DNA from 3 places in the Novosphingobium sp. PP1Y genome. Region 3 is predicted to be linked to each of the others. Evidence: riboswitches for the same ligand, from Rfam matches in the RefSeq annotation. Region 3 holds a riboswitch; each other region holds the start of a gene.

Region 1 (9,972 bases), on a different replicon from region 3:
GCCTGCGCCTTCCGGCCGTTCGCCAGAGCGGTTCGTCCCGGCCTTGTCGCAAGACGCCGGAGGACGATTTCGCATCATGGCTCAATTGCCGCATTCTGTTCGACCCAACCTGCGCCGCCGGATAGGCTGGCTTTTCGGCCCGCTCGTGGCCGCCAATATCGCCGCCTGGATCTGGGCTTTCTCGCTGTTCCACGATCAGCCGCTCATGCTCGGCACGGCCCTGCTGGCATGGGGCCTGGGGCTGCGCCATGCCGTGGACGCGGACCATATCGCGGCCATCGACAACGTGACCCGCAAGCTGATGCAGGACGGTCAGCGCCCGATCGCAGTCGGCTTCTGGTTCGCCATCGGACATTCCGGCATCGTCACCATCGCGGCCATAGCCATTGCCCTGACGACGAGCGCACTGACGCAGTTCGAAAGTCTCAAGCAGGTCGGCGGTCTCGTCGCGACCTCGATCTCGGCGATCTTCCTGTTCTCGATTGCCGCCATGAACCTGATCATCCTGCGCAACGTGTGGAAGACCTTCGCCCATGTCCGTGCCGGGGGCGCCTATGTGGAGGAAGACCTCGACATGCTGCTGGGCAATCGCGGGCTGATGGCGCGCCTTTTCCGGCCGATGTTCCGCCTCATCACCCGCAGCTGGCACATGGCTCCGCTGGGCTTCCTGTTCGGGCTGGGTTTCGACACCGCGACCGAAGTGGCCATCCTGGGCCTTTCGGCGGGGCAGGCGGCGGACGGGCTCTCCATCGGCACGATCCTCGTCCTGCCGGTGCTTTTCGCCGTGGGCATGGCGCTGATCGATACCGCCGACGGCGTCGTCATGCTCGGCGCCTATGAGTGGGCTTTCGTCAAGCCGATCCGCAAGCTCTACTACAACATCACCATCACCCTGATTTCGGCGCTTGTCGCCATCGTCATCGGCGGGATCGAAACGGTCGCCCTGATCGGCGATAAGCTGGGCCTCACCGGCGGCCTGTTCGATATTGCCGGCGAACTGGGAGAGAACTTCAACAGCCTGGGGTTCGGCATCATCGGCCTTTTCGTGCTGTGCTGGCTCGCCAGCTTCGCGATCTACCGCTGGAAGCGCTTCGACGATATCGAAGTGCGCATCTCGGCATGAGAAGCGGTCCTTAGGCGATTGGCTTGGCGGTCGATCTGTTCTAGGGCCTCGCTTCGAAGCACGGATCGATTCTGTGCTTCGAATGATCGCGCCGGTGCCCCGAAAGGGGCTTAATCGGGAATGCGGTGCGGGAAGGTCTCTCCTTCCCAAAACCGCGGCTGTCCCTGCAACTGTGAGCGGATAGCGAGATGCACACGGTTCCCTTCCTCACGCGAAGGGCCGGCCACTGGATGAAGCCGCAAGGCGATCCGGGAAGGCGTGCATCAAGCAGTGACCCGCAAGCCAGGAGACCTGCCGGCGCACCGGTCGCTCTTGCCTTGATCCAGGGGATGGTCACGGCACGGTAATTCTTCCGTCTGAGCGACGAAGCTGTGCGGCTGGGGCTGCACGAACGCGCGGTAACGGGTGCCTTTTCGCGCCCGCCCGTCGCCGCGCGTCGGTCGGATTCGCTCCCGGCAAGCCCCGCCGTTGTCGCCATGGCGCGTGGGGAATTGCCGATGCCTGACCTGTCCAAGGTCCCTGTAACGATCATCACCGGTTTTCTGGGCGCGGGTAAGACCACGCTCATCAGCCATCTCATCCGCAATGCCGGCGGTCGCCGCCTGGCGGTCGTCGTCAATGAATTCGGCACGCTGGGCGTCGATGGAGATATCCTGAAGTCGTGCGCCATCCCCGACTGCCCGGCAGAGAACGTCGTCGAACTGGCCAATGGCTGCATCTGCTGCACCGTCGCCGACGACTTCATCCCCACTGTCGAGAAGCTGCTGGCGCTCGAACCCCGGCCCGATCACATCCTGATCGAAACTTCGGGTCTCGCGCTGCCCAAGCCGCTGCTCAAGGCTTTCGACTGGCCCGCGATCCGCAGCCGCATCACTGTCGACGGGGTGCTTGCCCTTGCCGACGCTGAGGCCGTGGCCGAGGGCCGGTTCGCACCCGATCTCGCCGCACTCGAGGCGCAGCGCGCGGCCGACCCGGAAATCGATCACGAGACGCCGCTGTCCGAAGTCTTCGAGGACCAGCTCGCCTGCGCCGACATGGTGCTGCTGACCAAGGCCGACCTTGCCGGCGCCGAGGGCCTTGCCCGCGCGCGTGAAGTCATCGCCGCCGAAGCCCCGCGCCCGGTCCCGGTCATCGAACTGAGCGAGGGCGTCGTCGATCCGCGTGTGATCCTTGGCCTTGGCGCTGCTGCCGAGGACGACATTGCCGCGCGTCCCTCGCACCACGATGGCGAGGACGATCACGAGCACGAGGATTTCGACAGCGCCGTCATCGAACTGGGCGAAATCGCCGATCCCGCTGCTCTCACCGCACGCATCGAAACACTGGCGAGCGATCACCGGGTGCTGCGGGTGAAGGGCTATGTCGCGGTAGCCGGCAAGCCGATGCGCATGCTGGTGCAGGCGGTCGGCGCGCGGGTACGCAGCCACTACGACCGCCCCTGGCGCCCCGGTGAAGCGCGCCTCACGTCGCTGGTCGCCATTGCCGAGCACGATCACCTCGATCCCGCTGCGATAAGGGCCGTGCTGCAGGGCTGAGGCCGCGATGCACGTCATCTTCCGCGAGACCCACGGGATCGAGGAAGCCTCCGTTCCGCAGGATCTGGGGCAGGCTCCGGCCGATCTCGTGGTGCTGTCGTTTTCGGACAGCGACCTCGGCGCTTTCGCTGCCGGGTGGCGCAGCGCGCGCGATGCGGGGGACAGTCCGCCCTCGCTGCGCCTCGCCAATCTTGCGGCACTGACGCATCCCTTGTCGGTCGACACCTATGTCGAGCGCACGCTGGCATGTGCGAAGGCGATCCTGGTACGGATCATCGGCGGGCTTCCCTACTGGACTTACGGCCTGCAGCAGGTGGAGGCGCTGGCGCGTTCGCGCGGGATCGCGCTGGCCGTGCTGCCCGCAGACGGGCGCGAGGACGAAAGGCTCGATGCCGTCTCGACCGTTCCGGTTTCCACGCTGCGCGAACTGACCCGCCTTTGCGATATCGGCGGCGCGGTTGCGGCGCGGGCAGCTCTTTCACGGCTCGCGCAAGCGGGCGGCCTGCTGGCGGACGGCAAGACGGGTTGCGAAGTCCGGGCTATTCAGGCGCTGCCGACTGCCGGGGCCTGGCTTCCAGGTGAAGACACGGCCTGTCCGGCGGCCTTTGCCCTGACAGCATCCCGCCCGCGCGTGCTTCTCACGTTCTATCGATCCTATCTCAGCTCCGCCGATCTCGATCCTTTCGAGGCACTCCACGCGGCCTTGCGCGCACGCGGTTTCGATGTGCTGGGCCTTTACGTGCCCTCGCTGAAGGCCCCTGAAGTTCGCGGCTGGGTGGATCGCTGGGTGCGGGCGCTGCAGCCCGCGGCGGTGATCAATGCGACCGCTTTTTCCGCGCGTGACGATGAAGGCGCGACGCCGCTCGACGGCGCCGGTGTCCCGGTGTTCCAGGTCGCGCTGGCGACGAGCGGGCGGCAAGCCTGGCAGGATGCCTCGCGCGGTCTGTCGCCGGCCGATCTCGCCATGCATGTCGTGCTTCCCGAAGTCGACGGCCGCATCTTTGCAGGCGTGGCCAGCTTCAAGGAAGCCGCCGCGCGCGACGATGCCCTTGAATTTTCGCGCAGTGCCCACCGCGCCGAGCCATCGCGTATCGAAGCGATTGCCGCGCGCGTCGCGGGGTGGATCGCGCTGGGCCGGAAACCCGCGGCAGAGCGGCGCCTTGCGATGGTTCTCTCGACCTATCCGGGCAAGGGCTACCAGATGGCCCACGCCGTCGGGCTGGATGCACTGGCCTCCGCCGATGCGATCCTCGCCGATCTGGCGCAGGCCGGTTACGCGGTCGAATGCGGCCATGACCTTGTGGCGGGCCTTGGCGAAGCAACCGCCAGTTGGCCGCTCGGCGCCTATCGCGCCGCTCTGGCCCGCTTGCCTGCAGCGCTGCAGGCCGATCTGGCCGAGGCCTGGGGAGACGCCGAAAGGGACCCCGCCGTTGCCGACGGCGCCTTTCATTTTCGCGTCGTGGAGCTTGGCCATGTCCTGGTCGCCCTGCAGCCCGAGCGCGGCTGGTCTGCCGAGCGTGACGAGGATTACCACGATGTCTCGCGTTGCCCGCGTCATGGCTATGTTGCCTTCTATCTCTGGCTGCACGAGCGCCGGGTCGATGCGCTCGTCCATCTCGGCGCGCACGGAACGCTTGAGTGGCTGCCGGGTAAATCGGTGGCGCTTGGCGATGCCTGTTGGCCCGAGGCGCTGACCGGCGCCCTGCCTGTCATCTATCCATTCATCGTCAACGATCCCGGCGAGGCGGCGCAGGCCAAGCGCCGGATCGGAGCCGTCACGCTGGGACACGCACCGCCGCCGCTGGCTCCCGCGCAGCAAGGCGCAGGACTGACGCGCCTCGAAGCGCTGCTGGACGAGTTTTCCAACGCCGACGGGCTCGATCCGGCGCGGCGTGACAGGCTGCAATCGGCCATCCGCGAGGAAGCGCAGGCGCTGGGGCTGGAGGCTGAACTCGGCCTCGACGGCGCGACCTCGCTGGTCGAGGCGATCACCCGCATCGACCGCTTCGTGTGCGACGTGAAGGAGAGCCAGTTCGGCGAGGGCCTGCATGTCTACGGCCGCGGCGAGCAGGGCGAGGCGGAGCGCAGCGGACTGCTGGCCGCACTGGCCGGACGGCGCGTGGCGGCGGGGCCATCCGGTTCGCCATGGCGCGGGCGCTCCGATGTCCTGCCGACCGGGCGTAACCTCTTCGCGGTCGATCCGCGCGCGGTGCCTTCGCGCACGGCCCATGCGCAAGGCGTGGTCCTCGCCGAGGAACTGGTCCGCCGGCACCTGCAGGACCATGGCGACTATCCGCGCGGTCTGGTGGTCGACCTGTGGGGCTCGGCGACGATGCGCACGGCGGGCGAGGAGTTCGCCATGGCCCTGCACCTGCTTGGCGCAAAGCCGGTGTGGGACAATGCGTCCGAACGCGTGACCGGAGTGGAAATCCTGCCGCTGGCCATGCTCGACCGGCCCCGCATTGACGTGACGCTGCGCGTCTCGGGTCTGTTCCGCGATGCGTTTCCGGTCCTTGCCTCCCTGTTCGGGATGGCGGTGCGCGCACTGAGCGAGAGGGACGAGACGCCGGAGTGGAATCCTTTCGCCGGCAGGGCCGCAGCCCCGCGCGTCTATGGCCCGCGTCCCGGGCGCTATGGTCTCGGTCTGCGCGATACGGCCGAGACTTATACCGACGAAGCGCGCCGGGCTGCCGGTGAAGCCTGGCTTGCGGCGTCCGACCATGCGCTCGACGGGCAGGACGAGGCGCCCGATCCTGCGGGTTTGCGTGAGCGCGTCGCCGGGGCTGACGCTTTCGTGCACCTGCAGGACCTGCCCGAGACCGACCTGCTGCTTGCGGCCGACTATGCCGCGCACGAGGCGGGATTTGCCGCAGCGCAATCGGTTACCGGCGGCAAGGCGGCGCTCTACCACCTCGACATTCGCGATCCCGCCCGGCCGCATGCCCGGACCTTGAGCGAGGAGATTGCGCGTGTCGTGCGGGCAAGGGCGGCCAATCCGCGCTGGGTTGCCGGGATGATGCGCCACGGCTTTCGCGGGGCTGCCGAACTGGCCGCGACGCTCGATCACCTTGGCGCCTTCGCGCATCTCGCCGCTTCGGTGCCGCCGCAGCTGTTCGATCTCTATCACGACGCGACGCTCGGCGAGCCGGAAGTGCGGGCGTTCATGGCGCGCGAAAATCCCGAAGCGCTCGCAGCCATGGAAGCCCGCTTCGGCGCGCTTCATGCCGCTGGCCTGTGGCGGACGCGGCGCAACTCGATCCTTGCCAGCCTGGGAGGCGGGCAATGAGCGGCTTCGCGATCAGGGGCTGGTGTCCCGATGCATGGCATCCGATGGCGGCGGGAGACGGCCTGCTGGTGCGGGTGCGCCCGCGCCTCGGGCGATTGAACCGCAAGCAGGTGCTGGGCCTGTGCGATGCCGCGCTGACCTTCGGCAATGGCCTGATCGACCTGACCCGCCGCGGCAACTTCCAGCTGCGCGGGGTGAGCGAGGCTGAGTGGCCTGCGCTTATTGTACGGCTCGTCGAACTGGAACTGGTCGAGGCCGATCCCGTCCACGAGAAGAAGCGCAATCTCCTTGTCGCGCCCATCTGGCAGGAAGCCGACGATACTGCGCGGATTGCCGCTGAACTCATCGCAAGGCTCGGTGAGTTGCCGGAGTTGCCGGGCAAGGTCGGCTTCGTGATCGACGCCGGGGCGGTCCCTGTCCTGCCGGGGGAGGCGGGTGATTTCCGGATCGAGCGTGCGGCCGGCGGCAGCCTGATCCTGCGCGCGCAGGGCCGGACCGCGGGCGCGGAAGTGACCGCTGGCGCGGAAGTCGACCGCCTGATCGCCATGGCGCGCTGGTTCGCTGAAAACGGCGGGCCTGAGGCCGGTCGCATGAGCCGGTTTACAGCTGAACTTCCCGAGTGGGCGCAAGGCTCGCTGCTGCCTGCGCGGGGGTCTTGCCCCTTGCAGCCCGGCCCGACATCCACAGGTGCGGCATGGGGCGTGCCTTTCGGACAGATCTCGGCACTGGCGCTGGCCCGCCTGATCTCGGACCCGGCGGCAACGGCGCTGCGCACCACTCCCTGGCGGCTGCTCATCGTCGAAGGCGCTGCCTTTGCGCCCGTGGAGGGGCTGGTGGACGATCCGGCCGATCCGCTCCTGCGCGTCGATGCCTGCCCGGGTGCGCCGTCGTGTCCGCAGGCAAGCGTCGAGACCCGCGCGCTGGCGCGCCGCATCGCTCCGCAGGTCACCGGACGCTTGCATGTCTCTGGCTGCGCGAAGCGCTGTGCGGCGACCGGGCGGGCCGATGTGACGCTGATCGGCCGCGAGGGGCGATACGATCTTTCGGGCGAGGGGCGCGAGCGCCTCGCTCTTGGCCGGGACGAGGTCCTGGCTCTTTTCGGAGCAGGCTGATGCCGCATGACTATGAAACCGATGGCGCAGCGATCTACCGCCAGTCCTTCGCCACGATCCGGGCCGAGGCCGAGCTGACGGCCTTTTCGCCCGAAGAAGAACCCGTTGCGGTACGCATGATCCATGCCGCGGGCATGGTGGAGCTTGCCCGGCACGTCCGCTTTTCGCCGGGCTTTGCGCAAGCCGCGCGAGAGGCGCTGGCAGGCGGTGCACCGATCCTGTGCGATGCGCACATGGTCTCCGAAGGCATTACCCGGGCCCGCCTGCCTGCGGACAATCCGGTGCTGTGCACGCTGCGCGCACCCGAAGTACCCGAACTGGCGAAGGCGATGGGCAATACGCGCTCCGCCGCGGCGCTGGAATTGTGGCGGCCGCATCTTGCGGGGGCGCTGGTCGCCATCGGCAATGCACCCACGGCGCTGTTCCATCTGCTCAACATGCTTGAGGACCCGGCGTGCCCGCGCCCGGCGGCGATCGTCGGCTGCCCGGTCGGTTTCGTCGGTGCGGTGGAATCGAAAGCGGCGCTCTGGGCTGCGCCGCCGGTGCCGTGCTGCATTGTCGAGGGCCGACTGGGCGGCAGTGCGATCACCGTGGCTGCCGTCAACGCGCTTGCGAGCCGCGCCGAATGACTGGGGGCGTGACCTGCGGCACCGTCCATGGGGTCGGCCTCGGTCCCGGCGCGGTGGATCTGCTCAGCGTGCGGGCCGACCGGCTGGTGCGCTCCGCCCGCCATGTCGCCTACTTCCGCAAGGCCGGCCGACCGGGACAGGCGCGCCGCATTGCCGATGAACTGCTCCGTCCCGACGTGATCGAGATTCCGCTGGAGTACCCGGTCACCACCGAGATCCCCTTCGACGATCCGCGCTACAAGGCCTGTCTTGCCGAGTTCTACGCGCAGAGTACCGAACGGCTTCTGGCGCTCGCCCGCGAAGGTGAGGACATCGTCGTCCTGTGCGAGGGCGATCCCTTCTTCTACGGCTCGTTCATGCACCTGCATTCGCGGCTGACCGGGCATGTTCCGGTTGAGGTCGTGCCAGGGATCACCGGCATGTCGGGGGCGTGGAATGCGACCGATGTGCCGATCACATGGGGCGATGACGTCCTGACCGTCTTGACCGCGACATTGCCCGAGGCCGATCTGGAGAGGCGCATCCGCGATACCGATGCGCTGGTGGTGATGAAGATCGGGCGCAACCTGGCCAAGCTGCGCCGTGCCGTCGCCGCGGCCGGGCGCGAGCAGGATGCGTGGCTGGTCGAGCATGCGGCGATGCCGGACCAGCGCGTGACCCGCCTTGCCGAGGCGGAGAACGTGACGCCCTATTTCTCGATCCTGCTGATCCACGGTCAGGGACGCCGCCCGTGAGCGGGGCGCCGGTATTGAACGGGGCGCAGGATCGGGGCCGGGTCTGCGTCGCCGGGCTGGGGCCGGGCGACGAGGCGCTGGTGACCGGCGAGGTCACGCAGGCGCTGTCCGAGGCAACCGATGTGATCGGCTATATTCCCTACGTTGCGCGGATTGCGCCGCGCGAGGGGCTGCGGCTGCATCCTTCGGACAACCGGGTGGAACTGGACCGCGCGCGCCATGCGCTCGACCTTGCCGCGCAGGGGCGTCGCGTCGTCGTGGTGTCTTCGGGCGATCCGGGCGTCTTCGCAATGGCCTCGGCCCTGTTCGAAGCGCTGGAGGCGGGGCCTTCTGCGTGGCTCGATATCGATATCCGCGTGCTGCCCGGGATTACCGCGATGCTTGCAGCAAGCGCCCGCGCCGGAGCGCCCTTGGGGCACGATTTCTGCGCGATCAACCTTTCGGACAATCTCAAGCCCTGGGACCTGATCGAGAAGCGCCTGCGCCTCGCCGCCGAAGCGGACTTCGCGATGGCGTTCTACAACCCGCGCTCCGCGTCGCGACCTGCAGGTTTCGCACGGGCCCTGGAGGTTCTGCGCGAGGCTTGCGGGCCCGAGCGGCCGATCCTCTTCGCCCGCGCCGTCACCACGCCCGACGAGGAATTGCGCATCGTGAGCTTGCGTGAAGCGCGGCCGGAGATGGCCGACATGCGCACCGTAGTAATCGTGGGGTCGAGCCGCACCCGCATCATCGCGCGCGAGGGCGGGCCGATTCTCTATACGCCGCGTTCAGCCGTGGAAGCTGCCGCGTGATCCAGCCAGTGCAGGACCTCAAGCGGATCGTGGACCTCGCGCCGTGCGGGAATGGCGGGGCGGTCGATCATCACCACCGGCAGGCCCAGTTCGCGCGCCGCCACGAGCTTGGCCTGCGCGCCGGTTCCTCCGGCATTCTTGCACACGACGAGTTCGATGGCGTGCTCGCGCATCAGCCCGATGTCGTCGTCGACAGTGAAGGGCCCGCGATCGACGACGAGGCTGCGGCGCGGCAATGGCGGCGGGCCCTCGGGCGCATCGACGAAGCGCAGCAGGTAGTGATGCTGCGGCTGCGCGGCGAACGCGCCGACATGCATGCGGCCCAGCGCCAGCATGACCCTGCGGGCAGGCCCGGCAAGCGAGGACACAGCGGCGGCAACGTCCGCCACGTGACGCCAGCGATCGCCTTCCTGCGGTTCCCATGCCGGACGGGTGAGGGCGATGAGCGGCGTTCCGGCAAGCTGCGCGGCGGTGACGGCATTGGCGCTCATGGTTGCCGCGAAGGGGTGCGTCGCATCGATGAGGTGGGTCACCCGGTTTTCCCGCATCCAGTCGGCAAGGCCCTCGGCACCTCCGAATCCGCCGACGCGTACCGGGACCGGCTGCTTACGGGGGCTGGTAGTCCGTCCCGCGTAGCTGAGCGTCGTGTCCACGCCGGCATCGGCGAGCAGGCGGGCCAGAGCGCTTGCCTCGGTAGTGCCGCCCAGCAGGAGAACTTTCGGCATGGCTGACACTTCCTCCTTCACTGGCCCCGGTCGGTGG
Region 2 (9,972 bases), on a different replicon from region 3:
TGGCGACCGAGCAAAGCAGAACCCCGGCAATGCGCGCCGGCACGAGGTTGGCCAGATCGTCGCTCCGCGCGGCGGCCCAGCCGAAGTGCGTATAGGGCGTCTCGCGGTGGCCGATCATGCTGTCTGCCGTGTTGATTGCCTTGTAGGCCCAGGCTCCCGGCAGTCCGAGGACGAGCAGCCAGAACAGCGGCGCAACGACGCCGTCGCAGAAACTTTCCGAAAGGCTTTCGATGGCCGCACGCGCGACGCCGGCCTCGTCGAGCGCGGCAGTGTCGCGGCCGACTATCCAGCCGACGGCCTCACGCGCACGCGCGAGGTCTCCGCGCTGAAGGGCGCTAAGGATCGGGCGAACGTGATCGTCCAGGTTGCGCGCGGCCATGGCAGGCCAGGCGAGCAGGCACAGGATCGGCCAAGCCCAGGCTCCCGCCAGCTGCCGCAAGGTCTGTTCGATCAGCCACGCGCCGCCTCCTGCGAAAGCGAGCAAGGCACAAACGGTGACGATTCCGCCGGTCCGCCGATGGCCGTTGCGGACAAGCGTACGATTGAACCGCCCTTCGCACGCCCCGATGAGCCAGGCAAACATGCCAACAGGGTGGCCGAAGCGGCGATGCAGGCGAGTAGGCCATCCCAGCATGCTTTCGATGGCCATGGCGCAGAATGCGATGGGCTCAGCCATGCGGAAGGGCCCGGTCAAGGCGCCGCAAGTCCCGCGAGGAAGCCGGGATGCCGATCCGCAGCCAGTCGGGAAAACGCTCGAAAGGCCGCACGAGGATACGGTTCTGCGCCAGGTGCCGGAAGAGGGGTTCCGCGCTGCGCGTCTCGACGAGCCGGAACAGCGGACAGGCTCCCTTTGGCTTCAGGCCATGTCCTGTCAGGACCGCATCGAGCGCTCGCGCCCTTTCGAAGAGGGCAAGGCGCGTACCCGCGATCCACGCTGCATCCCCGTAAGCTGCCGTACCTATGGCGAGCGCGGCAGCATGGACCGGCCAGTCCCCGATAGCTTCGCGCATGGCGGCTATCAGGTCACTCGGTCCGAGCAAGAAACCAAGCCGCAGTCCGGCAAGACCGAAGAACTTGCCGAAGGAGCGCAGGACGATCAGCTGCCGGCCATCGTGCACGTGCGGCGCGACGCTCTCGCTCGGTTCGCAGTCGGCATAGGCCTCGTCAACCACGAGCCAGCTCCCTTCAGCGGTCAGCCGATCGGACCACGCGAGTATGTCGTGACCCTGCCGCAGGCGACCATCGGGATTGTTCGGGTTGGCGAAGATCAGGGCGACCGGTTCAACCGGGACTTTCCCAAAGTCGGCGGCCGGACCGTAAAAGGCCTCTTCATGGCTTGCGTAAGCCGGTTGCAGCGCACGCCCCTGCAGACCGAGCAGGCGGGCGACCAGGCGGATCGCCAGCTCGCTTCCGCCGATCGCGCAGCAATGACCGGAATCGACCCTGAAGTGCGCCGCGGCCCGAGCCTCGAGTTCATTGAGCGCGTCGGGTTCGGGCAATCTGGTCCAGTCGGTCGCCGGGACGGATGCTGCGGGCCATGCCTCAGGATTGATCCCCGTGGAAAGATCCAGCCAGTCCTTCGGACGTCCGCCGTAGCGACGGCAGGCCTCGTTAAGGCGCCCGCCATGCCGCACGGCCTGCACGGCGCTCACGTCAGGACCAGCGCTGCTAGAAGGATTGCTTCGCACAGTTCTATCCCTGCGCCATGACCGTCGCCCGATATTCCGCCGAGCCTGCGGCGGAGCCAGATGGACCATATCGGTATCGCCAGGACAATCACCGCGAAGGCAGGCTCCCACAAAAAGACAGACAGTGCGGGAATGGTCCAGAGCGCAAGATCCGAAACCCGCACCCCGGCGCCGAGACGGCTGCCCAGTCCTTCGTGCAGGGGCGGCAGCATCCTTGCCCAGAACAGGGGGGCGATGCGCGCAAGTCCCGGCAGGATGCAGAGCAGCGGCAATTCAGCGAGGCTAATATGTTGCAGCAATGCGAACTTGGCGAGCAATTGCAGCACGACGACGACGACGCCGAAGCTGCCGACACGCGGATCGGCCAGCACTTCGGAAAGCCGCGCTGGATTGCCATGCGCGGCACCGGCCGCATCGGCCACGTCGGCCAGTCCGTCGAGATGCAATGCGCCCGTCACCGCCACCCAGGCCACCAGTGCAAGCAGTGCCGCCAGCCAGGCGCCTTGCAGCGACCCCAGCCACCAGGCGCCTGCCACGACCGCGCCGACAACCAGCCCCACGAGCGGGAAATAGCGCAGCAGCGCGGCGAAGTCCGCCTCGTCGGCCTTCACGTTCGGCAGGGGCACGCGCGTGGTGAACTGCATGGCGAGAACGAAGCGGCGGATCATGGCGCGGTCGTCTCAAGCGATATGATCTGCCCAGCACTCTTGCTTCCCGGCCATACCCGCAGGCTGAGCAACGCGCCGTATGGCAGGTCGAATGCCCAGACGCCGCGATGATCGAGCCCGGTGAGGCAGGAGACCGCAGCACGGATCGAGCCGCCATGGGCCACCACGAGGCAATTATCGCGGATATCCGCCAGTGCTTCTCCCACGCGAGAGACGAGAGCCGACCATGTCTCGCCTTGCGGCGGAGGATAGGCATCCGGATCGTCCCAGAACCGGGCAAGCGCGTCACCGTGCACTTGCTGCGGAGGCTGTCCGTCCCACGCACCGAAATCAAGTTCACGCCAGCGCGGGTCGATTTGTGCTGCGAGACCGCGCTGCGCCGATATCTCCCGAGCCGGAAGCCATGAGCGGGCAAGGTCCGAACAGCGAACCTGCTTGCAGGCAACAGCGCGAGCACGTTCAAGGCAGGCGGTAATGCCGCAAGCCAGCGGCGGCTCGTCGAGGTGGCCGAGCATCAGGCCGGGTCGCTGCGGAGCTCCGTGCCGCATGAGGTGCAGCATGAAGCTCGTCATACAACGCCTGCGACCCTGGCTTCGGCGAATGTCGCCATGCCGTTGTGCGCAGCAATTGCCGAGCGCACAAGCTGCGCCGCCACCGCTGCACCGGTGCCCTCGCCCAGCCGCATCCCCAGTTGCAGCAGGGGGGCAAGGCCAAGCCAGTCCAGCAACCTGGCATGGGCTGCTTCCATGGAGCAGTGAGCGGCAAGGCAGTGCGCTGCGAAACGCGGCTGATCGACCACCAGCGGCGCTATGGAGGCGCAGACGATGAACCCGTCGAGCAGCACCGGAATGCGCTTGATCCGGGCAGCAAGAATGGCCCCGGCCATTGCAGCAATCTCGCGCCCTCCCAATCGGCGCAAGGTTTCGAAAGCATCGGTGCAGCGGGCACCGTGAAAGGACAGGGCCTGTGCGACGACGGACTGTTTGTAGGCGATACCGTCCCTGTCGAGACCCGTTCCGGCACCGACCCACTCGGCAGCTTTGCCATTGCAGGCCTGCGCACACAGAGCGGCTGCGGGTGTGGTGTTTCCTATCCCCATTTCGCCCACGAAAAGCAGGTCCAACCCCTCTTCGACGACCGCAGCCCCCGTATTGAGCGCGGCCAGGCAATCTTCCTCGCTCATGGCAGGCTGTTCGACGAAGTCCGCCGTCGGACGGTCCAGCTCGATCGGCACGATGACCAGTTCTGCACCGCAAGCGCCGGCCAGGGCATTGATAGCCGCCCCGCCCGCCGCGAAGTTGGCGACCATCTGCGCGGTCACTTCGGGCGGATAGGCACTGACCGCCCTTGCGGCGACACCGTGGTTGCCGGCGAAGATCGCCGCACGGATGCGCTCCAGCACCGGTCGTTCCCTCCCCTGCCACGAGGCCATGAAAATCGCGATGTCTTCCAGTCGACCGAGCGAGCCCAGCGGCTTGGTCAAGGCGTCCTGGCGCAACTGTGCGGCGGCCTGCGCGACCTTGTTGGCCTCGGGCAGATCCAGGAGCGCTGCGGCAAAGGCTTCGCGGCTTTCGAACCGGATCATGTGCACAAGAAGCCTTCTGGCGGGGTGCGGGTGATGAAGTGCCCCTTCACGCCCTGCGGCCAGTTGCGATAGGGGACGACGCCCTCTTCGCTTTCGGCATGTTGCGCAGCATAGCTGAGAATCGCGTGCGCGGCCTCACGGTCAGGGGCGAAGTCTCCCAAGACATATCCCATCTTGCCGGGCGCCCGGATATGCACGGTGCAGAAACGCTTGCAGGCGAACAGGCACGGCATTTCCTGAACGCTAACGGCGGCCAGCGCTGGATCGCCTGCCTGCACCTCGCGCATCACGGAGGCCAACCGCGCACCGCCGCGCTCGCCGTGTTCGTCCTCACGTTCGGTTTCGGAATGGCGACAGGTCGAGCAGACCACAACCGAGGCGTTTGCGTCGACTGCACGCAGCATCAGCGTAACGCTCCCGAGCGCGGACGACAAAATGACATCAAGAGCATGGCGGCGCTCCCTCCTTGCAAACGGCTCCAGCCCCACCGGAATCCCAACCGGCGAGACGATGACTGTCGTTGCGCGAGGGGTGACCCCGCCATAACGGGGCCCTCGAACACCCGGTGCGCCCTGCCCGGATGAAGAACGACTGCGGCAGGCAGGTCTCCTGGCTCACGGGTCAGCGCCGCTCCGGCCGCCTTCTCAGGACCGGCTTTGGGTCCCAATGGCGAAATGGCCGGATGGCTCGCCGCTTACAGTTGCAGGGGCAGCCCGGGACTTGCACCCGAATTCCCTTTTGATCCCCTTGCGGGGAACCTGTCGCAGCCCGGCAAGTATCGCGCAGTCGTGCCCTTCGCAAGCGCAATATGCTTGCAGGCAGACTTGCCCTGGCCTATCCGCGGGGCCGTAACGGGTGCCCGCAAGGGCTTAATCGGGAAGTCCGGGCAGCGACGTCTTCGCTGCATCTGCGGCACTGCTCCCGCAACTGTGACCGGTGAGCGCATCGCCACTATGCCATTGAACGGGCACACCCTGTTCGAGAAGGCGGCGAAAGGCGCGGCGATCCGGAAAGTCAGGAAACCGGCCCGCTACCGTCGTTCCTTCGCGCGGGCGGGATGAACCGGGCGGACGAGGGCCTCGCATCCTGCGGGCAATCCCTTGGCAAACGACAATCGTGCGTGCGTCGAAGAGGAAACCCGAGTGAATGCCAAACTTGCCGGACTCTCCTTCGCCCCGCCGCATGCCACCCCCGAGAGAGGCCAAACCGCTATGACCGATACCGAAAATCTCGCCGAAGAAGACCGCCGCCACAAGGAACGGACCCGCAAGCTCAAGTCCGTAGTCGATGCGCGCATTGCTGCAGCCAGGATCGACAAGGGGCTGGTGCTCGTTCTTACAGGAAACGGCAAGGGCAAGTCCTCCAGCGCCTTCGGCATGGTGGCTCGCACGCTGGGCTACGGGCGCACGGCGGCGGTATTCCAGTTCATCAAGAGCAAGGTCGACGTGGGCGAACGCGCTTTCCTTTCCGTGCAGCCGGGCGTCACCTGGGAGAACTGCGGCGAGGGCTTCACCTGGGAAACCCAGAACCGCCAGCGCGACATTGCCGCTGCGCAGGCCGGGTGGACCAAGGCAAAGGCCGCGCTGGCCGATCCTGAGATCTCGCTCGTCGTGCTCGATGAACTGACGTACCTCATCAATTACGGCTACCTCACGCTGGAAGAAGTCCTTCCTGCGATCAGGAACCGGCCGGAGATGCAGCACGTGGTAATCACCGGGCGCGCGGCCCATGCCGAATTCATCGAACTGGCCGACACGGTGAGCAGGATCGGTGACGAGAAGCACGCTTTCCGCAATGGCATCAAGGCGCAGCCGGGGATCGACCTCTAGCCAACGGCAGCGCACTGCAAGCAGAAATGTCCTCGCCGCAAGGCCCTATACCTGCCGGACGGAACTGTTAGGTTCCGTCCCGGCGATCGCGCGAGTCCCTGACTGAAGGGGCCATCGCCGCGACAAGATCGATTGAAGCTACCCCGCGGAGAACCCTATTGCGCCGCCTTTTCCTGTCCGTCGGCCTTGCCGCACTGACACTGACGACCATTTCCCAGGCCAGCGTTTCCCAGGCCAGCGTTTCCCAGGCCAGCGTTTCCCAGGCCAGTCCGCCCCCTGCAGCAACCGTCGAGCAGACCGCACGGGCCGAAGTACCGGAGCGGGAACAGGCCGGGTTTGCAAAGCATGCAATGGTCGCGGCGGCCAATCCCCTCGCTGTGAAGGCAGGGGTGGACGTGCTGCGCAAGGGCGGCTCGGCGGTCGACGCCGCAGTGGCGATCCAGGCGGTCCTCGGCCTTGTCGAACCGCAGAGTTCGGGGATCGGCGGCGGCGCCTTCATGGTCTACTACGACGCGAAGAGCCGCAAGGCGACATACTACGACGGGCGCGAAACCGCGCCTGCCGGCGCGACCGACCGCCTATTCCTCGACGATGAGGGCAACCGACTGCCTTTCTTCGATGCGGTTCTTGGCGGCATTTCAACCGGCGTGCCCGGGGCCGTGGCCATGCTCGACATGGCCCATCACGATCACGGCAAGCTCGCCTGGGCGGACCTGCTGAAGCCGGCCCGCAATCTTGCCGAAGACGGCTTCATCGTCAGCCCCCGCCTTGCCGGCATGATCCGGATGGAGCGCGCACCGCAATCCTCCGCGCCCGATGCCGTCGCGTATTTCTCCAAGCCGGACGGCACCCGCTATGCCGCGGGGGACCGCTTGCGCAATCCGGCCTACGCCCGCACCTTGCAGCGGATCGCCAGATTCGGAGCCTCCGGCCTGCTGACCGGCCCTGTTGCCGCTGACATCGTCAGGCGCGTGAGCGAGGGACCGCGCCCGAGCACGATGACGCTGGCCGACCTCGCCGCCTATCGCCCGCGCTCCGGCCCGGCGCTTTGCGAACCCTACCGCGTCTACATGGTCTGCACGCCGCAGGCACCGTCCGGCGGCCCGGGACTGCTCATGGCGCTGGGCATTCTCGACCATACCGATATCGGCAAGCGCAATGCCAAGGATGAAAAGGCCTGGTTCGAGTTCGCGCAGGCAAGCCGGCTGGCCTATGCCGACCGCGACCGCTACGTCGGCGATCCGGCCTTCGTCGAAGTTCCGATCAAGGGCCTGCTCGATCCGGACTACCTGGCAGCGCGCGCCGAACTGATCGGGGAACGCGCAGGCCCGGTCAGCTTCGGCCATCCGAAGGGCGCATCTGCTGTCGGCCCCGACGCTACGGCCGAGCCTGGCGGGACAAGCCACTTCATCGTCGTCGATGGCGAGGGCAATGTCGTCTCGATGACGACCACGGTGGAGAGCATCTTCGGTTCCGGACGAATGGTCGACGGGTTCTTCCTCAACAACCAGCTTACCGATTTCTCGTTCTCGCCCACCGATAAAGACGGAGCGCCAGCAGCGAATGCCCCCGCCCCCGGCAAGCGACCGCGCTCGAGCATGGCACCGGCCATCGTCCTGACGAAGGACGGCCGCTTTCATGCCGCTGCCGGATCGCCCGGCGGGACTTCGATCCAGGCCTATAATCTCAAGGCGCTGGTAGCGATGCTGGACTGGCACATGTCTCCGCAGGACGCAGTGGCGCTGCCCAACCTTGTCGCCAAGGGCGATACCTTCCGCGCCGATCCGTTCCCCGAACCGATCATGACCGGCCTTGCTGCACGCGGCATGCCGCTCTCGACCTCTCGCAGCGAGGAGTCGGGAATTCAGGCGATCGTAGTCCAGAACGGCGGCTATGAAGGCGGAGCCGATCCAAGGCGCGAGGGCATGGCGCGGGGCTTTTGAGGCAAGTCTTCATACCTCCAAATCCCCGCGTTCCAGTTCGAGACGCAGCGTCAATTTGAATTAACAGTCCGGCACTTTTCCTTTAGTTTACGGCTACGGGGGAAGTGCCATGATCCTTGAATGCCAGAGCAAGAAGACGATCCGCCCAGCGATGCTCGGCGCGGTCGCTCTGGTCATGGCCCAAGCCGCACCGGCAATGGCCGGTGAGGACGGCGTCAATCGCATGGCCGTGGTCGACACCGGGACCGCGGGAAGTTGCCTGACCGCCGGAGCCATCGTCAGCGACCGCGCCGCCTGCGTCACTTCGCCCCACCCTGCCCCGTTCGCCGCTGCGCAAGCTCCGCCTGCACGCATCACCGTCGGCCGCGCCGTCGATCTCAGCGGGCAGGAACCGGTTCGCTATCTTTCGTCTTCCGCTTCGCTCGATCAGAGCCGATCGGTCATCATGTCCTCCAGCGGACGATTCCGGGACACGGTACGCCTGCTGACGCCGCCACCGGGCACTGGATCGGGCGGTGCGCCCGAAGGAATGCCCCTGCGCTCAAGCAGGCTGTCGAGCGGCTTCGGCCTGCGCATGCATCCCCTGCTCAACCAGGTGCGCATGCATACCGGCGTCGACCTTGCTGCGGCCATGGGTGAACCGGTCCATGCCACTTCGGCGGGTGTCATCATGTCGGCAGGATGGCAGGGCGGCTACGGTCTAGCGGTTCGCATCAACCATGGCAAAGGGGTGGAGACGCTCTATGGCCACCTCTCCCGCCTGAACGTCAGCCCGGGCCAAGCGATCAAACCGGGCGACGTCATCGGTTTCGTCGGCTCGACCGGCCGGTCTACCGGACCCCACCTGCACTACGAAGTGCGCAAGGACGGGCGTCCGATCGATCCTTCTTCCAGCTTGCACAAGTAACCCCGTCTCCGCCTCAGAATGCGGAAGCTGCGGTGATGAGCGCGCCTGCAGCTATGGCGATGCCATATGGCAGCTTGTCGAAATTGTCGTCCGAGCCGCGCCCGCCGATCGGCTTGCGCATGATCCGGCGCACGGTGAACCAGACGAGGAAGAGGACAAGCCCTGCGATCGAAACCGAGAGAAGCAGGCGCGATGCCTGCGACCACGCGAACCAGCCGGCGCAACCGGCATAGAACTTGGCATCCCCGCCACCGATCATGCCGAAGCGGAACAGGACCATGCCTACCACCAGCGCAACCGCCAGATGCAGGCCGTGGCTACCCACGCCGCCCAATCCGGCTTCATAAGCGGCAAGGGCAAGGCCAGTGGCAGCCGTCAACAGGCAAAGCCAGTTCGGGATGCGCCGCTGTACTGTGTCGGACCAGCTCGCATAGAAACAGGCGGGAACCAGCACCACCAGTTCCGCCCAGAAAATGACATTCATCTAATCGGTTACCCTGCGAGCGTCAGCGCGAAGTCGGAAAATCGATCCGCACGAGCGGCTTGAAACCGGCCCTATCGGCCCTGGCGGTCTTCGGCGGATCTGCGTCGGTTGCCCCGCCAGAAGCGTCCGCCTTGCCCCCCTCAGCCTTGTCCTTAGCGTTATCCTGCTTGCGGCCATCATCGGAGAACTCGATGCGCACCGCCGGCCTGAACGTGTCGAGCTTGCCCCCGCGCACGCCCACGACCGGCAAGGAACCGCGTCCCGCCTGGCTCTCGGGCTGGACCGAGCGGATCATAACTTCGCCGCGCGAAATGCGCTGGAGCGTAGCCCCGCTTGTCGAGGGTGCCGTCTGCCGTGCAGGCTCTTCGGCTGCGGCGACCTCAGGCCTCGCTTCCTGCGACTGGATGTCGTGCGCCCCCGTCAACGTGCGAGCAGCGACTTGCGCGGCAAAGTCCGCTTCGTGCCTTTCGGCCAACAGGGTCGAGCGCATCAGGCGCGCCATGTTGGCCTGGTACATCGCATTCTTCGGCTCGACGGCAAGCGCTTCGGAAAAGAAGCGGTGCGCCTGCTCGAACTGGCCTAGCCGCACATAGGCGACGCCCATGCCGTTGGCTGCGGGACCGATCTGGTCGCCAGTTGCAAGCGCTTTCTGGAACTGCTCGATAGCCTGGCCCGTCCGGCCTGCGGCCAGATGCGCGCGTCCCTCGGCCACTGCCGCGGCAGCACTGTCGGCATCTGCGGTGCGCACCTGAACTTCCGGCTTGGCTTCGTGGCGAAGTCCGAAGAATTCGAGCGCCCGCCCGCAACCGCTCAGCGACATCGCCATCAGTACGACGCAAGCGATGCGCGTTCCTGTCTTGCTCAACAT
Region 3 (9,972 bases):
TGGAGTGCTTCTGTCCGTAAAGATAGGCCGAAAGACCCGTGAGCGCGACAAAGATCGGCGCGCAGAGTGTTGAAGTCAGACGCGTGAAGAAGAGGGCGGGCGCCACAGTGCGGGCATCGACGGGATCGGTTATCGCCACATATAGCCAGAACGTCTCGCGCACATGGTCGAGCAGCATGAAGACCATGACCAGCCCGCGCAGCGCGTCGATTGAGGTTATCCGCGAGGTCCTCACGGCTTGGGCCATTGCCTTCGGCGGCGGTGGCAAGGTTTCCGATGCCCATGTTTCGGACGCAGCAGACATCTTCTGTTTCCTTCCTTCCGGTAGTGCGAACGGCGAGTGACAAAGCCGTGTTCGAGCCGATGAACAGAACCGAGCCGGGAACTCGAGCCTGCATTTTGCGCAAGGATCGCGGTGCGTATCATTGCACCGCTGTCTGGAAGGATGCGCTGAATTGCCGCGGCATGGCGGTAAACACTGCCGTTCGCAGTGTGAAAGCATCCGCAAACTTAGGCCCTTACGCTTTCTTCGCCGGACGTCTGCGACAGCGAGGCTTGCGGTCGACACGAGTTTTATGGAGAGCCGATCGTGGCGGACAGCGGCGGGGTACAAGTCGGAGAGCTTGGGGGGAGAAGGGTCGTCAAATCGCGCCTCATAGAGCAAGTCACTTTGTGCTTGGTTGATGTTCAGGGTCATGAGGCCATCACTGTATGCCGGGCGCAGGGTCGTCGCCGCGCCGGGATATCCGGCCCGCTTTCATGGTTTCGCCTGAAGCATAAATTCTGGGAGTGAGCCTAAGATAGGCGCCAGCGCTTGATGATCGGCGGAAACGAGCGGGATCGTCGATAGTGGCAACAAACCCGAGCGCAGTGACGACGCCGACCCCGGGCACGGTCATGAGGTGCCGCACAGTGGCATTGCGGCGCGCAGTCGAGCGAACCTTGGCATCAAGTGCCCGGATTTGAGCGAGGTCCCGCATCTGTTCCCCGACCAGTATCGCGCAGCGCTCGCATGGGCGGAGGAAGTCACGCGCGTGAGCGAGACACATGCTTCCGACGAGGCCTATGCCGCGGCAGCTGAAGCCTTCGAGCCGAAAGACCTGGTCGACCTGACGATCGCCATTGCAGCGATGAATGCTTTCAACAGGCTGGGCGCACCATTCCGCCTTCCGGTTGCGGCCTGGCCCTGAGGTGTGAGCACTGCTCTTTTGGCATTGCGGTCCAGTATCCGGTTCACCCGCATGCTATCTGCGCCGTGCGACACAAAAGGGCTTTTCTCCTCAGGAAACCCGGCTTTTTATCTTACGCTCGTCCGGTTTCGATCGGGCGGGCGTTCCTTCTGGGTAGGTCAAATCGTTTGGAGGCCGCCATTGGAATGGCTGGTCTCGGGCGCGGACAAATCAAGACATTGGCGGCCGACCTGGCCGCGCAGCCGCCCGGCAGTTCAGTGCAGATGTTTGAGTTTGTCCGGATTGCGCATGACGTAGATGGCGACGATCCTTTCTCCCTGGATTTCCAGCGCCGTGGTCTGCAGCTCACCGTCGGCTTCCCTTGTGATGAAGCCGGGAAGACCGTTGATCATCCGTGTGCCGACCAGCTGCGATCCCTGCTTGCGAAACAGCACGGCCAGCGCCTTGTGCAACTGCAGAACCGGGCGGCTGCCGAAGATCGGCCGCACTGCGGCCGGGCGTTTCCCGCCGCCATCCGAATGCATGGCAACATCGCTGGCGAGCATCGATCCGAGCGCGGCCATGTCGCCGCTACGCGATGCTTCGAAGAAAGCCTGCGCGATGGCGAGGCCGCGCTGTTTCTCCAGTGTAAAACGGGGCCGCTCCTCCCGAACATGCGCGCGGGCCCGCGCCGCGAGCTGGCGGCAGGCAGCGACATCGCGGCCGATTGTAGCAGCGACATCCTCGAACGCAGCGCCAAATACATCGTGCAGGAGGAAAGCGGCTCGCTCCAGTGGTGACAACCGTTCGAGCGCCAGCATAAGCGGAAGGGTGACATCCTCCTCTCCCTCCTCGTCCAGCACCGGGTCGGGCAGCCAGGGTCCGATATAGCTCTCGCGGCGATGCCGGGCAGACTTGAGGTGATCGAGGCACAGCCGTGTTACTGTCGTGCGCAAGAACGCTTCAGGTTCCCGGATCGCAGTACGGTCAATGCGCAGCCAGCGGATGAAGGCTTCCTGCACAACGTCCTCCGCATCGGCGACAGAGCCGAGCATGCGATAGGCTACGCGTATCAGCCTTGGGCGGAGCGGGCCGAATGCTTCCAAGGCGGCAGATGATGGCTGCATGACCATCACTCGTTCACCGTGCATGGCATGGCTGCCTCTCCGCCTCGCTTCTTCCGAACACCTGATCCTGGAGCATTGCCTCGGCTCCCTCCAGCAGCGCCTGGCCAGCTTGAACCGGGTTCACGAGGCCATCAAGATAGATGAAGCGCACATCGGTCATGCCTAGCGTGGAAAGCACGTCGGTGAGATAGCCGGTCATATGGTCGGGTTGCCCTCCATGCCGGCCGGCGATCGGGCCGCCAGCAGTCACGACCACCAGCACCGGCCTGTTTCCCAGCAGCCCCGACTTCACGCCTCCTACGGTCGCGAAGCTGCGGCCATGGCGAAGGACCAGATCGATCCATAGCTTGAGGCAGGCTGGAACCGTATAATTGTGCATGGGGGCGGCGATGGTGATGAAGGCCGCATCCTCCACTTCACGGATGAGCGCTTCGGATAGCTCGAAGGCTGAGTGATCATCCGGCTGCCGCGCCAGCACCGCATCGGAGTAAGCCGGCGAAATCACGGCACGCGGAAGCGCGGACAGATCGCGCTCCACAATCGCCAATGACGGATCGCCCGCCCTGAGGTTGGCGGCCGCGCGCGCGGCCAGTTTGGCGCCGCGCGAAGCAGCGCCGTAAGGACTGGCAAGGATGGAAAGAATGGAAGCCATTAGTCTGCTCCTGCCTTCAGGCGAGTCCGGCGCGGTCGAGGCCGAAGGCCTTGTCCGCCGATCCGGGAACGGAGCGAAAGGCGATGGAGGCGCGGTTCCAGGCGTTGATGACCATGATCATGTAGGTGAGGTCGACCAGTTCCCGCTCCGAGAAGTGCTCCCGCGCTTGTGCATAGACAGCGTCCGGCACGCCTTGCGGCGAAAGGCGCGTCACGGCTTCAGTCCACTCCAGCGCCGCGCGTTCCCGATCGGTGAACAACGTCGATTCCCGCCAGATTGCGACATGATGCAGCCGCAGCGGGCGCTCCCCATGAAGAGTCGCTTCCTTGATGTGCATGTCTACGCAGAACGCGCAGCCATTGAGCTGCGAGGCGCGAATTTCGGCGAGGGAGAGAATGTCTCTTTCTACAGCCCCCTTCTTTACCGCCAGAGTGAGCTCCGTGAGCTTGGCGGTGAGTTCGGGATGCTGCCTAAGGTGGTCCAGACGCTGCGACATGACTTGCTCCTGAGATAACGATGCAAGCCTTGACGACGCAGCACCCCGGGATGTGACATCGGGCACGATTTTTTTGGCCGGACGGAGCTAATCGTCACGTTCCGGGCTGTATTCGCCGCGGTGGGAGGCAAAGCCCTGCATCACTGAAATCGACAGCAAACGGCCATATCCAGACATCAGTCTATGCTCAGGGCATGGCCCTCAGCCTTCTCCTGGGTTTGATGATCTTGCATGTTTCGCGCTCACCCAATTTGTAGCGCGAAACAGCCCAGAAGTTGCCAGTCGACATGGGAAGCCGGACAAAATGTTGGTCATTTTCATCTTCGGCGTACCGATATTGGGCTTTGTCTAGATTGGCCTCGGCGGTGGGTAGGTCTCGAAGATCTGTGGAACAGGATCGATGTGGGTTATGAATGGATCGTGGGCCACTTCCATGGCTGAATTAAGCGCTGACCGCTTCACTCCCCGGCGCCCACTATTCTCGACTCTCCCGACATTAAACCGCGTTGACCCGGCGCGCGCTTGAGCGCACCGTCGAGGTCATGGCAATGCTGTTCCTGATCGGCCTGTTCGCGTTGATCGGATTCTCGGTCTGGTTGGTCTTGCGCAAGTAGCAAAGTCCTTCAGCCTGTTGCATACGCTGATGCGAGTCTTCCCGGTGGCATTCTTCGGAGCCCCCGTTCCCGGGCTGACTCGACCAGACCCCGGAAGACCCGGCCATTGTGCCGGGTCTTCTTTATCCGGCGATCAACCGCAAACCTACATCTGCGGTCGACATGCCTTGCCATCGTATTGATGCCGATTGAGCACGTAGGCCTTGCCGTTCCAGCGCTCGACCGGGAAGCAGAAACCCGGACCATCGATCTCGATATCAGGCCAGCCCCCGACACCCTTCGTTGCCAGGAAATTCGGAATGCCGGTGCCGCCGGTTATGTTCTTCCAGGTACCGTCGGCCTGTTTGCTCACGATTGTGTAACCGGTGCCCGTCATGCCGAAGCAATAAGTGCCGCCCTCGGTGATCACGGCTTCGGGGCGGCCATCTCCATTAAGGTCGCGGACGGACTCAATTTGCCCCGGCGAGTAGCTGGGCGTTCCCGGATCGCCGCAGGCTGACCACTTACCGGCCGCGAACTTGAAACCGGCCGCACGAAACGCGGCAGCGCGATCTTTCGGAGTGAGAGTAGATTGGGCCAGGACCGGCGAGGCGACAAAGATCGAGAGTGCAACAAGAGCAAGGCGAATCCGCATGCGAACCTCCGTCATCGAAGCCCGGCCTTCATAGCATGGCGTTCGAACTGAGCTGAAGCGAATCGAGCTTCAAAGTGCGCGACGTCAGAAGCCACCAAGACGGTGGCAAATGTGCCCTGTGCCGGCCGGAAGCTCACCTTTCCAATTGTCGGGCGGCGAAGATCGGCGCATGTTCGCGGACGCGGGGACCGCCATTCCGGCAACAATCCGCCCCGCACTAGCGTTGCTGTGATCCAGCTACTGGAGGCGAATATGGCCAGTCAGTGCGTTGCATTTCGTGATTCAAAAGGTGGTCTCCACGCCGGTCTCGAAGAGGCTACCCTCAAGGACCTTGCTGCAGTGCTCGGCCGCGTCGGTGACGAAGGCGGGATGACTGCCGGCGTTGCCAAGCTCGTCTTTGACAAGCGCCAGGAAATCGAACGCATCCTTGCCGAGCATGACCGACTGGTCGACATGGTACCGCCCAACGGGAACGTAGAGCGGCTCCACGTGCTTTGACTTTGCCCGGGCCGCTTCTGCGTCAACCTGCAGACGAGCGAATGTTCCCGGGTTAGGTACACAGATACGAAGCCTGGTCGGACAGTCGATGGCGTGAGAAATTCGGCGCCTGATCGACCGACAAGGGGTAGGGAACTGCCATTCCTGCATTTTTTGCCGCGCGAGAACAGGGCTTTAGTTCCTCTTGCCAAGGTTGATTGCCTCGAATAGAGCGCTCCTGCCTCTCAAATTCAGGGAGGCAATGATCGCGTTGGTGCCCCCGAAAGGGAGCTTAAAAGGGAACGCGGTGAGAGGGGCCTGCCCCTCGAATCCGAGGCTGTCCCTGCAACTGTAAGCGGCGAGTGCGATGCACATTCGCGGCGGGCCAACAGGCTCTGCCGCAGCCACTGGGCCGGACGCAAATTTCTGCGGGGCCTGGGAAGGCCGTGCATCGCGCGATGACCCGCAAGCCAGGAGACCTGCCAGCGTCCGGTCGCTCTTGCCCTGGTCCAGGGGATGGCCGAGGCACGGTGAAATCCGTCTGAGCGACGCATGTGCGGCGAGGGCCGCATCGACCCAAGCGGCGGCGCCCGGGGCGTCGTGCCGTTGCGCGGGTCGACCGTTCGCGCGGACGCCCTCGCCAGACGTCGATGACGCCGGACAGGGTTAAGTTTTTACATGACGACTTCCAAGTTTGTGCTGTGCGCAGCGCGCGGTATTGCCGTATTTTCCTTCCCCATGCTTTCTTCGGCCGCGCTCGCCGACGAGGCCGATTCCGCAAACACCATCCTGGTGACAGGGCTGCGGGCAGAGACCAGCCTCGATACCAGAAGCAGCGGCAGCCGACTGGGCCTGACGGTGTTTGAGACACCGGCCAGCGTCGAAGTGCTCGACGGCGACGCGATTCGGGCGAGGGGCGATCAGTCCATCCAGGAGGCGGTCAGCCGTGCCACCGGCCTGACTTTTCAGGGCACACCGGGCAACGGTAACACGGCAATGGCGGCGCGCGGGTTCTCCGGGCAGGGCTCGGTGCAACTGCTGGTGGACGGCACGCGCCTCTTCGTGGCCTCGGGTACGCTGACCTTCCCGGTAGATCCTTGGACGGTCGATCGCATCGACGTGCTGCGCGGGCCGAGTTCGGTCATTTCGGGCGAAGGCGCGATCGGGGGAGCGATCAATGTCATCATGAAAAAGCCGGTGACCGACCGCACCGTGGCGCGTGCGCGCGTGGCCTATGGTTCGGACAATGCGATACAAATCGCCGGCGATGCGGCCGGCCCGATCGGCGGGGGCCTGTCCTATCGTCTGGCCGCCAGTTCCACTCGTTCCGATGGCTGGCTCGCTCGCAATAGCGACAACCGCAACCTCGCCATTTCCGGTGCACTGCGCTGGGATGCCAGCCCGACGCTAAGCTTCACGCTCGCCTCCGACTATGGCGACGTCGATATGCTGCCCTATTTCGGCGCGCCGCTGAACGAGGGCAAGTTCGACAAGCGCTTTCGTTTCATCAATTTCAACATCGCGGGCAGCAAAGACCATTTCCGTGACAGCTGGACGCGACTGACGGCCGAGTGGCATGCGTCGGACGCGATTTCGCTGCGCAACTCGGTCTACTACCTCAGTTCGAACCGTGACTGGCTCAATGCCGAGAGCTATCGTTTCTCCGCCGCCACCGGGCTGGTGACGCGCGGTGACTATCTCAACATCATGCACCGACAGGATCAGATCGGCGATCGCGGGGATCTTACTGTCCGCACGCCGCTGGGCGGCGGCGTTGAGAACACCCTGCTGGTCGGCTTCGATCTTAACCGCGTCAAATTCCGCCATCTCAACAACTCGCCTTACGGCGGCAGTTCCATCGTCGATCCATTCGACTTTGAGCCCGGCGGCTTTATCACCGCGGTGCCCACGACCCTGGGCTTCCGCACCTTGACCACGCAGCACTCGGTGTTCATGGAAGACCGGCTCAAGCTGAACGAATCTGTATCGCTGGTGGGCGGTTTCCGGCAGGACTGGTACGACCTGCAGCGTATCGACGCACGGATTCCGGTGAACGGCTTTCGGCGCAACTACCACAGTACCTCGGGCCGTTTCGGCGTAGTGCTGAATCCGACGGTCGATACCGCGCTCTATGGCTCCTTCACGGTGGGCACCGACCCGATCAGCACGCTCGTCACCACGTCCAATGTACAGAAAGACTTCGGGCTCTCACCCGCGAGGCAGTTCGAGGTGGGCGTAAAGCAGCGTCTTCTCGAGGGACGTGGCTCGGCCTCGATCGCGCTTTTCGATATCGAGAAGCGGCGCCTGCTCACTCCCGATCCGGAAAACCGCCTGATCACGCAGCAGGTCGGCAAGCGCACGTCGCAGGGCGTCGAAGCGACGCTGGCGCTGCAGCTGACCGATGCCTTCGGGATCGAGGCCAACGGAACCGTCCTGAAGGCGCGGTTCAAGGATTTCGGCGAATTCGTGAATGGGGTCGTCATCGACCGGGCCGGAAACACGCCGCCGGGGATACCGACGAAGACCGCCAACATCTCCGCCAACTGGCGCGTCGCCGAACCCCTGCAGGCCCGCGTCTCGGCCCGCTTCGTCGCGCCGCGCTGGACCGACAACGCGAATACCCTGCGCGTGCCCGGCTACGAGGTGGTCGATCTCGGCCTGCGATGGACAATCAGCGACAAACTGGCAATCGACGGTCGGGTGAGCAATGCCTTCGATAAGGTGTACTCGATCGGCAGCAATTCGTCGCAATGGCTGCTCGCAGCGCCCCGGCGCTTTGACGTTCGCCTCGACATGAGCCTTTAGTCGCCATGACGCGCCCGGCTCTGGTGAAGGCTGGCCTGCGGTGGCTTTACTTGCTCCATCGCTGGTTGGGCATCGCTGCCTGCCTGCTGTTCCTGCTGTGGTTTCTGTCGGGCCTGGTCATGATGTACGTGCCCTATCCGTCGCTGACCGACGCGGAACGACTGGCAGGAATGGCCCCCATTGACTGGAGCCGGGTCAGGGTCGGTCCGACCGAAGCGCTGCGCCGGGCAGGGGAGCGCGGCTTTCCCTCCGAGCTGCGCCTCGACATGGCGGCGGGAGAGCCAGCCTGGCGCATTAGCGGCGAGAATCGGCGCACTGCAATCTCGGCTGTCGATGGCCGGCGGCTCTCCGCTCCCGATGCCGCTGCCGCGATCACGGTCGCGCGACGCTTCGCAGGCGGGACGCCGGTCAGCGACGTCGAGCGCAGCCATGACGACCAGTGGACGGTCGCACAAGGGTTCAACTGGGCGCGGCCGCTCTGGAAGGTCTCGCTGGCAGACGGGCGCGGCACGCAGGTTTACATTTCCTCCACGACGGCGGAGCCGGTCCAGAACAGCGACGCGCGCGAGAGGGCATGGAACTGGGTGGGGTCGGTGCCGCACTGGCTCTATCTCACCGCGGTCAGGCGCAACGGCTCTTTCTGGCGACAGGTTGTGCTATGGACCTCCGGCCCGGCGGTGGTCGTGGGTGTCACCGGCCTGTGGATCGGCATCCTGCGGCTGCGTCTGCGGCGGCGCTACCGGAGCCGCGCCATCACGCCCTATCGTGGCTGGATGAAGTGGCATCACCTGAGCGGGCTGATCGGAGGGCTCTGCGCAGTGACCTGGATGTTCAGTGGCTGGCTCTCGGTCAATCCATTCGACTGGTTCGCGCGGAACGGTCCTGTCGGCAGTGCCGCCCTCTATGCGGCGCACGATGGAGCGGACTTTCCCGCACTGGATGCCGCCGGGCTTGCCGTGCGCGGACCGCAGGCGCGCGAAGCGCGGTTCGCCTGGGTCGGTGGGCGCCCGGTCGTCAGCCTCGTGGCGCGCGAGGGGCGCCCAATAATCGCTACCCCCAACGGTGACGCGCTGCGCTTCACACAAGCAGAGCTAATAACCAATGCTCGGCGGATCGTGCCCGACCTGCCCGTTCGACGGGTCATGGTCCTCACTGAGCCGGACCTATACTGGTATGCGCACGGCCGGGAACGGCCCCTGCCGGTGATCCGCGTCATCTTCGGCGATCCTGATCGGACATGGGCTACCATCGAACCACACAGCGGCGCGCTGCTGGCTTTGCAGAACGCAAATGGGCGCAACTATCGCTGGTTGTTCAATGCGTTGCATAGCTTCGACTTGCCGCTTCTTCTCGCGAATCGCATTGTGCGTGATCCGCTGATGTGGCTGTTTTCAGCGCTTGGCGTAGTTATGTCGATTTCGGGCGTGGTGATTGGATGGCGAAAGCTCGTGCGATACCATCGTCGTCATGTCGCGAGACATGGGTAAACGCCGAAGCGTGCGTAAGTCAGATCGCAAATAGTAGCCCTAGCAGACTCAGCTTGCGATATCTGACGCTCTGGAAGCGCCCAATCCTGCGTGGTCGGTGCAACTGGCGGTAGCGCCGTGACAACCCATAGTGCCATCGTGGGCTATTATAGCACTCGATCCGCAGCTTGGTCTTCTCGTGGGCTTATGAACCGATCCCGCGCATTTCTCGCGATCCCAATGTGTAGCGGGGCAAGGCCGCAAGTCGTCAGTCCGCATGGGCAGACGGACAAAACGATGGTCGTTTTCATCATTGGCGTACCGATATTGGGCTTTGCACGGATTGGTCCCGGCGGTGGGTAGGCACGATCCTGCGCAGATGCGCCTTCAGCTTGCGGCGAGCGTGCTCACTCAGCGCGCGCAGCCCCAGGACTTGCCGCGCGGCCTCCTGATAATCACCGCAGTCGGCCCGGGCGCTGTTATGACCCTGTAATTCAGAGATTATAGGCGTGGCGCAGTCGATCGATCACGA

What was found. Region 3 has a riboswitch for cobalamin ahead of PP1Y_RS00935 (TonB-dependent siderophore receptor). Riboswitches for the same ligand answer to the same signal wherever they lie in the genome.
Region 1: linked by a shared signal. The riboswitch ahead of cobW (cobalamin biosynthesis protein CobW) and the one ahead of PP1Y_RS00935 (TonB-dependent siderophore receptor) in region 3 are both predicted to bind cobalamin.
Region 2: linked by a shared signal. The riboswitch ahead of PP1Y_RS19170 (DUF1636 domain-containing protein) and the one ahead of PP1Y_RS00935 (TonB-dependent siderophore receptor) in region 3 are both predicted to bind cobalamin.

Annotation. Positions count from the first base shown of each region.
Region 1 covers NC_015580.1:2,096,579-2,106,550, forward strand. Annotated here, with positions in the region: gene PP1Y_RS16065 (HoxN/HupN/NixA family nickel/cobalt transporter) at 77-1,123, shown strand; cobalamin riboswitch at 1,199-1,437, shown strand; gene cobW (cobalamin biosynthesis protein CobW) at 1,621-2,658, shown strand; gene cobN (cobaltochelatase subunit CobN) at 2,666-5,944, shown strand; gene PP1Y_RS16080 (precorrin-3B synthase) at 5,941-7,056, shown strand; gene PP1Y_RS16085 (precorrin-8X methylmutase) at 7,056-7,685, shown strand; gene cobI (precorrin-2 C(20)-methyltransferase) at 7,682-8,419, shown strand; gene cobJ (precorrin-3B C(17)-methyltransferase) at 8,416-9,210, shown strand; gene PP1Y_RS16100 (cobalt-precorrin-6A reductase) at 9,174-9,935, opposite strand; gene PP1Y_RS16105 (bifunctional cobalt-precorrin-7 (C(5))-methyltransferase/cobalt-precorrin-6B (C(15))-methyltransferase) at 9,934-9,972, shown strand, end outside.
Region 2 covers NC_015580.1:2,780,187-2,790,158, forward strand. Annotated here, with positions in the region: gene cbiB (adenosylcobinamide-phosphate synthase CbiB) at 1-676, opposite strand, end outside; gene cobD (threonine-phosphate decarboxylase CobD) at 669-1,757, opposite strand; gene cobS (adenosylcobinamide-GDP ribazoletransferase) at 1,649-2,353, opposite strand; gene PP1Y_RS19160 (histidine phosphatase family protein) at 2,353-2,928, opposite strand; gene cobT (nicotinate-nucleotide--dimethylbenzimidazole phosphoribosyltransferase) at 2,925-3,941, opposite strand; gene PP1Y_RS19170 (DUF1636 domain-containing protein) at 3,938-4,345, opposite strand; cobalamin riboswitch at 4,523-4,718, opposite strand; cobalamin riboswitch at 4,778-4,987, shown strand; gene cobO (cob(I)yrinic acid a,c-diamide adenosyltransferase) at 5,153-5,770, shown strand; gene ggt (gamma-glutamyltransferase) at 5,929-7,713, shown strand; gene PP1Y_RS25855 (M23 family metallopeptidase) at 7,823-8,620, shown strand; gene PP1Y_RS19195 (prepilin peptidase) at 8,634-9,104, opposite strand; gene PP1Y_RS19200 (tetratricopeptide repeat protein) at 9,127-9,972, opposite strand.
Region 3 covers NC_015579.1:138,951-148,922, forward strand. Annotated here, with positions in the region: gene PP1Y_RS00895 (DUF1624 domain-containing protein) at 1-304, opposite strand, end outside; partial or broken gene PP1Y_RS25070 (transposase) at 720-902, opposite strand; partial or broken gene PP1Y_RS00900 (carboxymuconolactone decarboxylase family protein) at 957-1,190, shown strand; gene PP1Y_RS00905 (sigma-70 family RNA polymerase sigma factor) at 1,445-2,296, opposite strand; gene PP1Y_RS00910 (FMN-dependent NADH-azoreductase) at 2,310-2,948, opposite strand; gene PP1Y_RS00915 (carboxymuconolactone decarboxylase family protein) at 2,965-3,444, opposite strand; gene PP1Y_RS00920 (hypothetical protein) at 4,204-4,692, opposite strand; gene PP1Y_RS25075 (hypothetical protein) at 4,945-5,190, shown strand; cobalamin riboswitch at 5,425-5,671, shown strand; gene PP1Y_RS00935 (TonB-dependent siderophore receptor) at 5,848-7,974, shown strand; gene PP1Y_RS00940 (PepSY domain-containing protein) at 7,980-9,461, shown strand; gene PP1Y_RS00945 (hypothetical protein) at 9,935-9,972, opposite strand, start outside.